DNA from 2 places in the Lysinibacillus irui genome. Region 2 is predicted to be linked to the other one. Evidence: riboswitches for the same ligand, from Rfam matches in the RefSeq annotation. Region 2 holds a riboswitch; the other holds the start of a gene.

Region 1 (6,996 bases), 1.7 Mb from region 2:
TCTACAGAGTACCTGGCTTTTTATTATCCAAATATTGTTTCCCACAGTAAGTAAATATTCAGCGTAACAACAATGACTACGACAAACCAACCCAAAATTGTTGTAATACGGTGATTAACTAGGCTACCCATGATGTCTCGTTTACTTGTAAACATAACAAGAGGGATAAGTGCAAAGGCAATACCAAATGATAAAACAACCTGACTAAGAACTAGAGCATAGGTTGCATTCACACCAGATGCAATGATTGCAAGTGGAGGTACCATGGTAATTGCTCTACGTAAATAAAGAGGTATTTTTCTTTGAATAAAGCCTTGCATGACTACATCACCGGCTAAAGTCCCTACAGAGGAGCTAGCAAGCCCTGCAATAAGTAAACCAAGACCAAAAGAAATGGCAGCCAATGGGCCAAGAGCCTCTTTTAAGCCGTTATAGGCAACATCTAAATCTTCAACTACAACGCCTTGTGTATGGAATACTGCTGCGGCGATAATAAGCATGCTCATATTAATAGCTCCAGCAATAATCATAGCGATGATAATATCAATAAATTCAAAACGGAAAATGCGTCTTTTTTCTTCTTCATTACGACCAATAATACGGCTTTGAGTTAATGAAGAATGTAAGTAAATAGCATGAGGCATGACGGTTGCACCTAAAATACCTGTTGCTAATAATAGTGAATCTACACCTTCAAAGTGTGGTGTGAACATGCCAATCGCCACATCGCCCCATGCTGGCTGCGCTAAAAATGTTTGGAAGGCAAATGCTAATACGACAATTAAAACCATACCAGAAATCCCCGCTTCAAAGGCTCTGAATCCTCGTCTTTGGAGTTCTAAAATAGCAAATGAGCCAACCGCTGTAATCAATGCTGCTGGTAGCATTGGAATATTAAATAACAAATAAAGCCCTAAGGCTGCTCCGATGAATTCCGCGAGGTCTGTGGCAATGATAACTAACTCTGCCTGAATCCAAAGGAATATAGAGGTTTTTTTAGAAAAATGCTCGCGTGCCACTTCAGGTAGGTTTTTTCCTGTCGCGATTCCAAGCTTTGCAGATAAGGATTGAATTAAAACAGCCATTAAATTGGAAAAGGCAATTACCCAAAGTAGCAAGTAGCCATATTGTGAGCCTGCTGTTATATTTGTGGCAAAATTGCCAGGGTCGATATAAGCTACGGCTGCAATGAAAGCGGGCCCTAAAAACGGTAAAAAGCGTCGCCAACCTTTTATATCTCCGTCTAAAACAGCCTCGGCTGGCGATTTTGTGACTCGTTTATAAACCATATTGTTCCCTCGTTTCAAAAAGTATCATCAACGAAATAAAGTTTCCTATAGGAAAATAAGATATTAGTATTCTAACGCTAGGAATAAAAAAAGTGAAGTAGTTTGCATTATCTTTTGTTTAATAAGTATGGACAATTCTCATCATTTTCTAATTAGACTTTCACCGCTTGCATCGTTTACGATGAAAAGAAAAGGTGAAGGATGGATTCGACATGACCAATCGAATTTTAATTATAGAAGATGAAGAAAAAATTGGGCGAGTGCTACAGTTAGAGCTTCAATTTGAAGGCTATGAAGCAGTAATGGCTCATACAGGAACAGATGGTTTACTTCAATATCGTGAGCAGCAATGGGATTTAATCCTACTGGATGTCATGCTACCTGAGATGAGTGGTATTGACGTGCTAAAGCGAATTCGTGCAACAGAAACCCAAACACCTATTATTATGCTGACTGCCAAAAGTGAGGTGGAGGATAAAGTAAAGGGGCTAGATTTAGGCGCCAATGATTATGTGACAAAACCGTTTGAAATTGAGGAGCTGCTTGCGCGTATTCGCAATGCTTTACGTTTTTCACAAAAGACTAGTCCAAAGCAAGCTGCTCTCACATTTGGACATTTATCTATAAACGAGCAAACAAGAGAAGTTGTATATTTTGATAAGGAGATTCAACTGACACCCCGAGAATATGATTTGTTGTTCTATTTACTAAAGCATCCAAAACAGGTACTGACTAGAGAGCAAATTCTAGAGGCTGTATGGGGCTATGATTATTATGGAGATACAAATGTTGTAGATGTTTATATTCGTTATGTCCGACAAAAGCTTGAAGCTGCTAATGCAAAGCCCATTATTCAAACGGTTCGTGGAGTTGGGTATGTGCTAAAGGAACATAGCTATGAGACTTAAAACAAAAATTCATTTACTAACAACGATGCTCATGCTTGTCATTTTAGTGGCAACTACTAATGGCATTTATTTTTTGTATGAGAAATTTGCCTATGATACGGAATACAATCAGCTCCAGTCACGGGCAAATGATTTAAGCTCTTCACTGAGTCAGTTAAATGCACAAACCAACCTCCAGCAAGTATTAAGGGTATATATGCCAACGGACGGTGCTGTCTATATTTATGATGGAGAGCGTTTGAAAACAAAGGTTCAGGCTACACTTGAAATGCCAGAGGTCCCTTCCATTACCTACACGATGCCTACCATTTGGATAGACGGAACAGTTGTAGACATAACATTACAGCAATCCATGGAAGAGGTAGAGCAGACATTAGACTTACTAAAGGTGATCTTAGTCGTTGTATCTATTATGGCAACGCTCCCCATTTTCTTAGCAAGCTTAGTACTTGGGCGCTTAATTTTATTACCACTAGAGCGTTTAAACATTACTATGCGTAAAAGTGCAGCGACAGGGAAATATGAAAAAATAGATATTCCTGAAAAGGGTGGAGACGAGTTAACAAACATTAATCGTACCTTTAATATGATGATGGAGAAGCTTGAACAGCATTATCAAAAGCAACAAGAGTTTGTTTCAAATGCTTCCCATGAGCTAAAAACGCCGATTACCGTTATTGAAAGCTATGCAAAATTACTCCTTCGAAGAGGCTTTGATAATCGTGAAGTTGCGCAAGAATCATTACAAGCGATCGCTAATGAATCGACTCGCATGCATGAAATGGTACTACAATTGCTAGAACTAGCTAAAAATAATGAGCATCTGGCTATTCATTTGGAACAGCTAGAGCTTGAACCGTTCTTGCAGAAAGTTGCCTCACAAATGCAGCAGGCTTATCATCGAACATTTATAGTCGATGCGAAGCTTCCAAGATTTATTTATAGTGATGAAAAAATCTTGAAGCAACTACTTTTTATTTTGCTCGATAATGCTAGAAAGTATAGTGAGGATGAGGTGCGTATTCTTACAGCAGAAACAACCAATCATGCCTGCATTACCATCCAAGATTTTGGTATAGGTATTCCAGAGGAGCACTTACCTCATTTGTTTGAGCGTTTTTATCGGGTAACAGAGGATCGAAATCGTAAGACAGGTGGCTCTGGATTAGGGCTTGCGATAGCCCATGAGCTTGCAGAACAACTGGGCATAACCATTGATGTGAAAAGTACACTTGGAGAAGGAACAAGCTTTACCCTATGTATACCAAAGGAGGAGGAGCAATGAAAAAATGGGTTCTGATAATAATTGTTATTCTCCTTCTTTGTAGTGGAACGCTGTGGTTTATTCAGTATCGCTATTTTCATGTTGAACCACTTAGCAAGTCAGAGGCTATAAACCATATTGAAGCCATCTATAAAGCCCATGTTACGCAGGTGAAGAAACAAGGAGACATCTATGAAATGTTTTTTACACGTGACAATGTCAAGTATATAGCTATGCTAGATGCTAAAACACAACAGGTAACTGATTTAACAATAAAAGAAGGACAAACGAAGTTATTGTTAACTGAAAAGCAAATAAGACAAATGGTAAAACAGAAATATGGTGATGTTGAAAGTATCAAGTTAACAGATACCACTTATACGGTACGTGTTGAGAAAGAAAACCAACAAAAAGATTTAACTGTCAATGCCTACTCGGGTGAAATAGTATCGGTGGAAAATGTTGAGCCGCATAAACCACCTGTAGAAGAACCTATAATTACTGAACAACAGGCTATTCAAATAGCGCTAGGACAATTGACGGGGGAAGTGGACTCAGTTGATTTTGAAGAAACGGCAGAAGGTGGTTATTATTTAATTGAAATTGAAACACAGGATGACGAAGCCACTTTTCAAATCCATGCTGTTTCAGGGGAAGTTCTGTCCATTACATGGGATGATGATCAATAATTCATTCTCATGAAATTCTAATGTTTCTCTTATAGTTCTATCATCTTTGCTTGGTAAGCTAAGAATAGATAAAACAAAGGAGAGATAGATATGAAAAAAATGATTATGATTCCAGCATTAGTAGTTACACTTGGGGTTGGTGCAGCGATTGGCTCGACAACATTATTATCTGGAGATGCTCAAGAAAAAAAGGTGTTAACAATGCAAGAGATTGAGAAGAAGGCCCTTACAGTAGTTGATGGTACAGTAGCGGATATCGAGTTAGACAAAAATCAGTATCGTTCTATTTATGAAGTAGAGGTCTATACTGATACAGAAGAATATGATTTGAAATTTGATGCTTATACTGGGAAATTACTCAAGCAGAAAAAAGAACGTCGAGATAACGATGATATGGACGACAATAAACTAGCAACTACAGCAACTACTATCATTACTAAAGAGCAAGCTATCGAAACAGCCTTAAAGAAAGCAAAAGGTACTGTAACAAAAATTAAGCTCGATGATGGTATCTATGAAATTGAATTGAAAGATGGTCAATATGAATATGAAGTAGATGTGGATTCTATGACGGGGAATATTGTTGATTTTGAACAGGATTATAATGACTAATATAGAGGGCTACCGTAAAAGTAGAGCATACTTTTACAGTAGCCTTTTGTTGTTCTACGAATATTTGCTTGGCATTCGTAGGTGAATTCCAAACGATTTCTAAAAAAAGTCTATGTTTTTCTCTCATAAAAGTGAAAAATTTTCTTCTTTACTTTTTTAATTGACAGGCGTAATATGACATCATTATAAAAGTTTCAAATTTCTAAATCGCTGAAGCAACTAAACGCGGGGGACCCATTTTTGACGGATGGCATCAGCCATCCTTGGGGTGAATCTCTTCATTTGAAGAGTAGGGCTACTCAGGCCCGAATCCGACAGCTAACCTCGTAAGCGTTAAGAGCAGAAAAGTTGGAGCTTGGCAGACGGATGAGCGTCTACAAGTCTTATTTAGTGATGACTTGTAGGCGTTTTTTGATCTTATTTAGAAAGGCGAAACACACTCTATAAAACTAGAAGGTGTTTAACAATGAAATCCTCATTCAAACGTTATGTAATCGGTAAACCATTAAGATCCGATGCGTTAGGGGAACAAAAGCTTAGTAAAACAAAGGCATTAGCCATATTATCATCAGATGCCTTGTCTTCAGTAGCCTATGGACCAGAACAAATTTTAATTGTCCTGATGACAGTGGGTACACTTGCCCTTTGGTACTCTCTACCAATTGCTGCTGGAGTCGTTATCTTGCTTGTGGCACTAATTCTCTCCTATCGTCAAGTTATTTTCGCCTATCCACATGGGGGAGGGGCCTATGTAGTATCACGGGAGAATTTAGGGGTAAATGCAGGTCTTGTGGCTGGAGGGTCCTTACTTGTTGATTATATTTTAACAGTAGCGGTAAGTGTATCAGCAGGTACAGATGCCATTACTTCGGCATTTCCAAGCCTCCACCCCTACAATGTACCCATTGCTATATTCTTTGTGGTTTTTTTAACAATCTTAAACTTACGTGGTGTAACAGAATCTGCTTCTATTTTGGCATACCCAGTCTATCTGTTTGTAGGTGTTATGCTCTTGTTAATTGGAATGGGGCTCTATCATGTCGCAACTGGTCAGGTGCCAGCAGAGCTACATCCAAAGGTCGGTACACCGGTTGCAGGAATTAGTTTATTTATTTTATTAAAGGCATTTGCATCAGGGAGCTCAGCTTTAACAGGGGTAGAGGCTATTTCAAATGCCATCCCTAATTTTAAAAATCCTGCTCCTAATAACGCAGCTAAAACGCTTTTAGCAATGGGTGCTATTTTAGCCGTTTTATTTATAGGCATTGTTAGTTTGGCTTATTTTTATGGGATTGCGCCAACAGCGGAAGCTACAGTTGTTTCTCAACTTGCAGAAGCGAGCGTAGGTAGAAATCTATTTTATTACATTGTCCAGGGTACAACGGCAATGATTTTAGTTCTTGCTGCAAATACAGGTTACTCAGCATTTCCTTTGTTAGCAGTAAATTTATCAAAGGATGGCTTTATCCCAAGAATATTCCAAATTCGTGGAGACCGTCTTGGTTATTCAAATGGCATCCTGATGCTAGGTGCAGCGGCTATTGTCTTAATCATTTTATTTGATGGAGCAACTGAGCATTTAATTCCACTATATGCTGTAGGGGTATTTATTCCGTTTACATTAGCGCAAACAGGAATGATGCGAAAATGGTGGCGTGATAAACCTAAAGGATGGATTGCAAAATTTACGATCAACACAATTGGTGCTGCTATTTCTTTCATCGTAGCGATGATGTTTTTTGTAACAAAAATGCCTCAAGTATGGCCAGTGTTTATCTTTTTACCAATTATTATTTTTCTATTCCATCGGATTAAGCTCCATTATCAGGCCGTTGGAGAACAATTAAGATTAAATCATGAGGAACTAGCTGCTATTGAGGGGAATGTTTTTATTGTACCAGTAGCAGGTATAACGAAAGTTGTTGAAAATTCCCTTCATTATGCGAAATCATTACATGTTGAGAAGGTAATTGCATTTTACGTAGCCTTCGACCAAGCGGATGCAAAGGCTTTTGAAGAGAAATGGAAGGCCTGGCAACCAGATGTACGACTAGTAACTTATTATTCACCATATCGCAGTATCACACAGCCATTGATTAAATTTATTGATAAGGTAGAACATCAATGTACGAAGACAGGTCATAAAGTAACAGTTGTCATCCCGCAATTTTTACCAAAAAAAGGGTGGCACCATATGCTACACAATCAATCTAGCTTATTAATTCGTACGACAC
Region 2 (6,996 bases):
CGGCTTTCTGATTTTCAGGAATCCATTCGCCTATAAAGTCCCGCGCAAAATCCTCAAAGCTTTGTGCTTTCCCTGTACGATGTGGCGTTTCCTCCGTTACTGGTGGCTCAACCATTGTGTCTTTATTAAAAGGAGGCATCTGTTTCTGAGGCTTTTTATTTTTTGATTTTCCGAAAATAGAGCTGACTATAGCAATTATGGCAAAGAGTATTAATTGTTCCATATGTTTAGTTCCGCTCCTTTCCGTTATTAAACATTCGGTTCATTCGTTTCAGGTTTATCTGTGCTTACTTTTGAAATCGAGTCACGCATTGCAGTATCCGCTTGAATGTTACGATAGTTCATATAATCCATAATCCCCAGATTACCAGAACGTAATGCTTCAGCCATCGCTTGCGGTACTTCCGCCTCCGCTTCTACTACTTTCGCTTTCATCTCTTGAACACGCGCAATCATTTCCTGCTCATTGGCAACAGCCATCGCACGACGTTCCTCAGCTTTTGCTTGCGCAATGTTTTTATCCGCCTGTGCTTGTTCAATTTGTAATTCTGCACCAATGTTTTTACCGATATCTACGTCAGCAATATCAATGGATAAGATTTCAAAGGCTGTCCCTGAATCCAAACCTTTTGATAAAACGGTTTGTGAAATCATATCTGGATTTTCTAAAACTTCAGTATGATGGGTAGCCGAACCGATTGTCGAAACGATCCCTTCACCAACACGGGCAATAACTGTTTCCTCTCCAGCACCACCGACTAAACGCTCGATATTGGCACGTACTGTAATACGAGCTTTAGCTTTAACTTCAATCCCGTTCATTGCTACACCTGAAATAAATGGTGTTTCAATAACTTTTGGATTAACAGACATTTGAACTGCTTCTAATACATCTCGACCAGCTAAATCAATCGCAGCACAACGCTCAAACGAAAGTTCAATATTGGCACGATGAGCCGCAATTAACGCATTAACAACACGGTCTACATTACCACCTGCTAAATAGTGACTCTCAAGTTGATTGATTGTAACAGGTAAACCTGCTTTATGTGCTTTAATTAACGGATTGACAATTCGAGAAGGAATTACTCGACGTAAACGCATCCCAATTAATGTGAAAATACTAACACGAACACCTGCAGCCAGTGCAGAAATCCATAGTGCTACCGGTACAAAGGTAAAGAATACCGCGAGAACTATGAATAAAATAACCAATCCAGCAATTGGACCAATTAGAGCTAAATCAAATCCCATTTTCTATTCCTCCATCTCTTTATCTGTTCGTCTCACAACAATACGTGAGCCTTCTACTTTAATAATTTCTACATGTTGATTTACATCGATATAGCCACCTTCAGAAACAATATCAATGCGTTCATTACCAAGAACCATAGTACCTGCTGGACGAAGTGGCGTAAGCGTTTTCCCCACTTTACCTAGCAGTTCTGTGCGATTCACATTGGACACATACCCTTCCTCAGTCGTAGTTGCATCCATTAACACAAGCTTGTTTAAGACATGCAGTTTTTTCCCGAAAAATTTCATCAGAATCACCATTCCTATCATCGCTATCACCAACGCAATGAGAATTGCTATTATCATTTGCATCATATTTGCACCTGCCAGTATCAGACTTAGCACTATTAATACGCCACCTAAAATACCAACAATACCACCGGGGACAAAAAACTCTGCAACTACAAGCGCTAAACCAACAATAAATAACAATAATGTTTCATAACCCGCAAAGCCTGCAACCATATGTCCGAAGAAAAATAAACCAAGTGCTGATAACCCCATTATACCTGGAACGCCAAAGCCTGGCGAATAGAGCTCCATCACAAGTCCTAAACTTGCGATTGATAATAAAATCGGGACAATGATTGGATTTGTAATAAAACGAGCCAATTTTTCAGAAAAGGTCGGTTCGATTGAAACAACATCGCTACCATTCAGGTTGGTTACCTCTAATAGCTTTTGAAAATTTTTAACTGTTCCTTCAGAGTACTTGACCTTTAATGCTTCAGAGGCTGATAAAGTTAACAAGTTTTTCCCTTCCGCACGATATTCAGGCAGGTCATAATTAGAATCAGCCATTGCTAAAGCGTACTTTGGATCACGCCCAGATGTTTCTGCTGCTGCTTGCATTTGAGCAAGCCAGGCACTATTTGCCTTTAAATCTGCTGCATTCCCAGCTGAATCAATGACCGCTGCTGCACCGATTGTTCCATTTGGTACCATGTAGATTTCATCCGCATGTAATGCTAAAAAAGCACCTGCTGAATGGGCATCCTTATTAATAAAAGCAATCTTACGTATATCCGAGGCATCCATAAGCATGGCGATATCACTTGCTGCATTTACAAAGCCACCAGGCGTATGTATATCTAAGATAATGGCCTCGGCATTATTTTCTTCAGCCTCTTTAAAAGCTCGTTCTAAAAATGCGTGAAGTCCTCGCTCTACTTCATTATGAATAGGAACCTGGTAGACCTTACTGCTTGCAAAAGCCGAAGTTAATGGAAACGCTAACAAAAAAGTCATCCATATTACTAATAGATAGCTGAGGATTCTCCGTTTTCGCACCTTTTTCCCTCCCTTCTAACATGCTTCTCCTCTTATATACGGTCTATCATGCGAAAAGTTTCACAAATCTTAAAAGTTTATTAACTTCTTTAATTCTATTCCAAATACCAACACTTAGTATGTACAAAAAAGCCGAATGAATCAACTTGATTTCATTCGGCTTTTTCTTATGTACGTAAGAATGAGCAATGTAAAATACCTGAAATTAATCAACATTGTGATTAATCTCAGGTATAACTTTGTCTGCTCAGTGAATCATACAATTGCGTGTTATGAACGTAGGGATTTTTAATGGGAAATTAAATTACCACTTACGTTTACGTGCAGCTTCTGATTTCTTTTTACGTTTTACGCTAGGTTTTTCGTAGAACTCGCGCTTTCTAACTTCTTGAATTGTACCACTTTTTGATACAGTACGTTTGAAGCGGCGAAGAGCATCTTCAAGCGATTCGTTTTTGCGAACGACAGTTTTTGACATCTCTCTTTCCCTCCCTCCGAACACACGTCAATACACAATTAGGCAAATAACCTTCTGTTGTGTACTAAAAAATTATATCGTATTGTCTAATAATGGTCAATAGAAAGTGTGCGAAAATATCAAGTGAATTTTTGGTTTTATTTTTGCTCGAATTATTAATGAATATTTCGCTCACAATATAAAATAATTACATTTTCCTATTAATTAAGGGGTTTACAAAAAATAGAATATGGGCGTAGAATAATCACATTCAATTTCATATCGGCCAAATCTCAAACGTTGAGAACGGAGGACCCAATCTTTTGGGGTTAATTCTGCTATTGCAGAAGGGATGAGAATCTCTTTCGCCATCCTACCCGTCAGCTAACTTCGTCGGCTAAAGCGAAGGAGGTCATACAAGACCACCATTAAAAGCATGTTTTTCTATGCCTGTGCATGCTTTTTTAGTAGGTCTTTTTATTATGCCGTTTAATAAAAGATTAAGGAGAACACGATGAACAATTTTAAAAATACATTAAATCCTCCCAAAATTCTCGTACTTGGTTTTGCATTGATTATTGTGATAGGGACGTTTCTTTTAACGCTGCCTTTCTCCACTGAGGATGGGAACGGACTACCCTTTTTAGATGCATTATTCACCGCTACCTCTGCAACTTGTGTCACAGGGTTGATTGTTGTGGATACAGGAGATACATTTTCCATTTTTGGAGAATTGGTGATATTATCATTAATCCAAATCGGTGGCCTAGGATTTATGACATTTGCAACTTTATTATTTTTAATACTTGGAAAGAAAATTTCTTTAAAAGAAAGATTGTTGCTAAAAGAAGCATTCAATAATATTTCGATTGCTGGTCTTGTTAAATTAGTAAAAAGAATATTGCTCTTTACAGCGTTAATTGAAATAATCGGCGGCCTTATTTTAACTATTCGTTTTTCATTTGACATGCCGATAGGAAAAGCTTTTTATTTTGGATTTTTTCATGCCATTTCTAATTTCAACAACGCAGGATTTGATTTAATGGGTGGTTTTAACGGAATGACATCCTACGTAGATGACCCATTTGTTGTTTTGACAATTTGTGCGCTAATTACAATTGGTGGCTTAGGATTTATTGTCATGAATGAATTGTATGAATATCGAAAGACAAAAAGGCTCTCCGTCCATACAAAAATTGTCTTAGCGACTACACTTCTATTGACTGCTAGCGCAACCATTTTGATTTTTTTATTTGAATATAGCAATTCAAAAACAATCGGTCCATTATCTGAGTGGGGCAAAATATTAGGTTCTTTTTATCAAGCTGTAACACCAAGAACAGCTGGGTCCAATACTCTTGCAATTGGTGACTTAACCCATTCCACATTATTTTTAATCATTCTCTTAATGTTTATAGGAGCTGGGTCTGGTTCCACTGCTGGTGGTATTAAGATTACAACCTTCGCTGTATTAGTAGCTACCATGTGGTCACAAATCAGAGGGAAAGAAGATGTTGTTTTATTTAAACGTCGAATTGTCAACGAAACCATTTTAAAAGCGTTAACTGTCACAATGTGTGGCGCCATGATTGTTATAGTTGTGACAATTCTTCTTAGTATTATTGAACAACGGCATAGCTTCATGATGTATTTATTTGAGGCTACCTCTGCCTTTGCTACTGTTGGTCTTTCGATGGGACTAACGCCAGAACTAACACCAGGTGGTCGTGTTCTTATTATTTTGACAATGTTCGCTGGAAGACTTGGTCCATTAACTATAGCTTTCGCCATTACAAAACGACGAAAAAAAGAGGCTTTTCGACATCCAAAAGGAAATATTATGATTGGATAATCAAATTAGAGGAGTGTGTGATCTATGGCAATCAAACAATATGCCGTAATAGGCTTAGGAAGATTCGGAACAAGTGTCGCCCGACGATTACATGAAGCGGGACAAGAAATATTAGGAATTGATGTAAATGAAGAAAGAGTTGAGGATGCAGAACCTTATGTAACCCATGCAGTAGTAGCTGATACAACAGAAGAAAAAGCTTTAACATCCCTTGGTATAGGAAACTTCGATTGTGTCATTGTGGCAATCGGTAACGATATGCAGTCTAGTATTTTAACTGTGTCCTTATTAAAAGAGCTAGGAATCAAAAAGGTTATTGCAAAGGCACTTGGTAAAAGACATGGGCAAGTCTTAGATAAAGTTGGTGCTGATTGGATTATTTATCCTGAACGAGATATGGGAGAGCGCGTGGCAAATCAGCTACTATCCCCCAATATGCTGAATTATATCGAACTATCCAAGGAATACAGTATTGAAGAAATTATGATTCCCTCCAAAATGGCTGGGCATAATTTACGGGATTTAGATTTACGTGCAAAATATAACGTCAGTGTGATTGCGATTGTGCGTGAAGGTGAAATTATTATTTCTCCTTCTCCAGAGCAAATTATTGAAAAGGAAGATTTATTGGTGATGATCGGTCATCGAGAAGATCTTACTTTATTTTCCAACATTCAATAGCAAAGAAAAGGCTGTTTCAAGTTCACTTGAATACAGCCATCCATTTTTTGTCTTAGAAAATTTTCTTCTGATTTCTGTCATCTTTTAAAATTTCTACTGCCTCTCTAAAACGCTGGGAATGGACAACCTCACGTTCACGTAAAAACTTCAAGCTATCATTTAAATCCGTATCATCTGATAAATCGATAATCCATTGATATGTGGCACGCGCTTTTTCTTCAGCCGCAATATCCTCATACAAATCCGCAATAGGATCTCCCTTAGCCTGAATATAGGTTGCTGTAAATGGTACTCCTGAAGCATTCTGATAAAATAATGCTTTATCATGATTCACGTAATGATCCCCTAGACCCGCTTCCTTTAGCATTTCTGGCGTAGCGTCTTTTGTTAGCTTATAAATCATCGTAGCAATCATTTCTAAATGAGAAAATTCCTCAGTCGCTATATCGGTTAAGAGCCCTACCACTTTGTCTGGAATGGTATAGCGCTGGTTCATATAGCGAAGGGCCGCTGCCAGTTCCCCATCTGCTCCTCCATATTGCTCTATTAAAAACTTAGCAAGCATTGGATTACATGTACTAACTTTCACCGGATACTGGAGCTTTTTTTCGTAATACCACAAAGATTATTCCTCCTAGTCTTTAGATTAGACTTGCCATGGCCATGGTGTATCAATCCAGTTAAAAGGATAATTCGAATAACTTCTCCCAAAATTCATGAGCGGTCCATATTTTTGTTCAAAATCAATTTTGAGCTTCATACTTTTCTCTGTATTTTCATTAAATTGCTGAATGGCATCATAATCGTGTGGATGGGTGTCTAAATAGAGGTTTAATTCAACGATGACGAAATCAATTGCCTGAATTTCTTCTAATTGTTTATAAAATTCTGGTGGCATCTTTTTAGTCATGCTTCATCCCTCCTTTTTAGGGGAATTGGGTATGGGCTAAATAATTGGGGCCATAGTGTTCCAGCCATTAAAGCTTCCCTTGGGGTTTGGAATTGTGGTAGTCCGGGTGGTTGAAAACCCATATATAGTTGTGGTGGCGTTGAATAATACTTTACTTCTATGGGCTTACAGGGATCAAAGGGGCTAATATAAGGCTTCCAATACTTATACTGTGTAAACATGGCATCCTCCTTCCTGATTCACATTCATCAGTGGAGTATATGTGAAGAAAAAAATATTATTCTAATTGCACACAAAGAAGCCACAAGCTCCTACAATAAATTGTATTAGCTTGTGGCCAATCGATATACGAATTTTAATAGTTAGAATCAGCAATTAAACCGTTCATAATGGCCACACCAGAGCTTGCCCCAATACGCGTAGCACCAGCTTCCACCATTTTTTTCATGTCTTCTAAGCTACGAACACCACCTGAAGCTTTAACGCCCAGTTCAGGACCTACTGTTTTAC

What was found. Region 2 has a riboswitch for cyclic di-AMP ahead of OU989_RS14940 (TrkH family potassium uptake protein). Riboswitches for the same ligand answer to the same signal wherever they lie in the genome.
Region 1: another riboswitch for cyclic di-AMP. It lies ahead of OU989_RS01215 (APC family permease); the one in region 2 lies ahead of OU989_RS14940 (TrkH family potassium uptake protein).

What each region holds. Positions count from the first base shown of each region.
Region 1 covers NZ_CP113527.1:232,527-239,522, forward strand. Annotated here, with positions in the region: gene OU989_RS01190 (Nramp family divalent metal transporter) at 24-1,289, opposite strand; gene OU989_RS01195 (response regulator transcription factor) at 1,502-2,197, shown strand; gene OU989_RS01200 (sensor histidine kinase) at 2,187-3,482, shown strand; gene OU989_RS01205 (PepSY domain-containing protein) at 3,479-4,150, shown strand; gene OU989_RS01210 (PepSY domain-containing protein) at 4,241-4,762, shown strand; cyclic di-AMP (ydaO/yuaA leader) riboswitch at 4,961-5,109, shown strand; gene OU989_RS01215 (APC family permease) at 5,229-6,996, shown strand, end outside.
Region 2 covers NZ_CP113527.1:2,947,004-2,953,999, forward strand. Annotated here, with positions in the region: gene OU989_RS14920 (hypothetical protein) at 1-223, opposite strand, end outside; gene floA (flotillin-like protein FloA) at 250-1,254, opposite strand; gene OU989_RS14930 (NfeD family protein) at 1,258-2,586, opposite strand; gene rpsU (30S ribosomal protein S21) at 2,891-3,064, opposite strand; cyclic di-AMP (ydaO/yuaA leader) riboswitch at 3,318-3,457, shown strand; gene OU989_RS14940 (TrkH family potassium uptake protein) at 3,558-4,895, shown strand; gene OU989_RS14945 (potassium channel family protein) at 4,920-5,576, shown strand; gene OU989_RS14950 (manganese catalase family protein) at 5,629-6,198, opposite strand; gene OU989_RS14955 (spore coat protein CotJB) at 6,223-6,486, opposite strand; gene OU989_RS14960 (spore coat associated protein CotJA) at 6,483-6,707, opposite strand; gene deoC (deoxyribose-phosphate aldolase) at 6,842-6,996, opposite strand, start outside.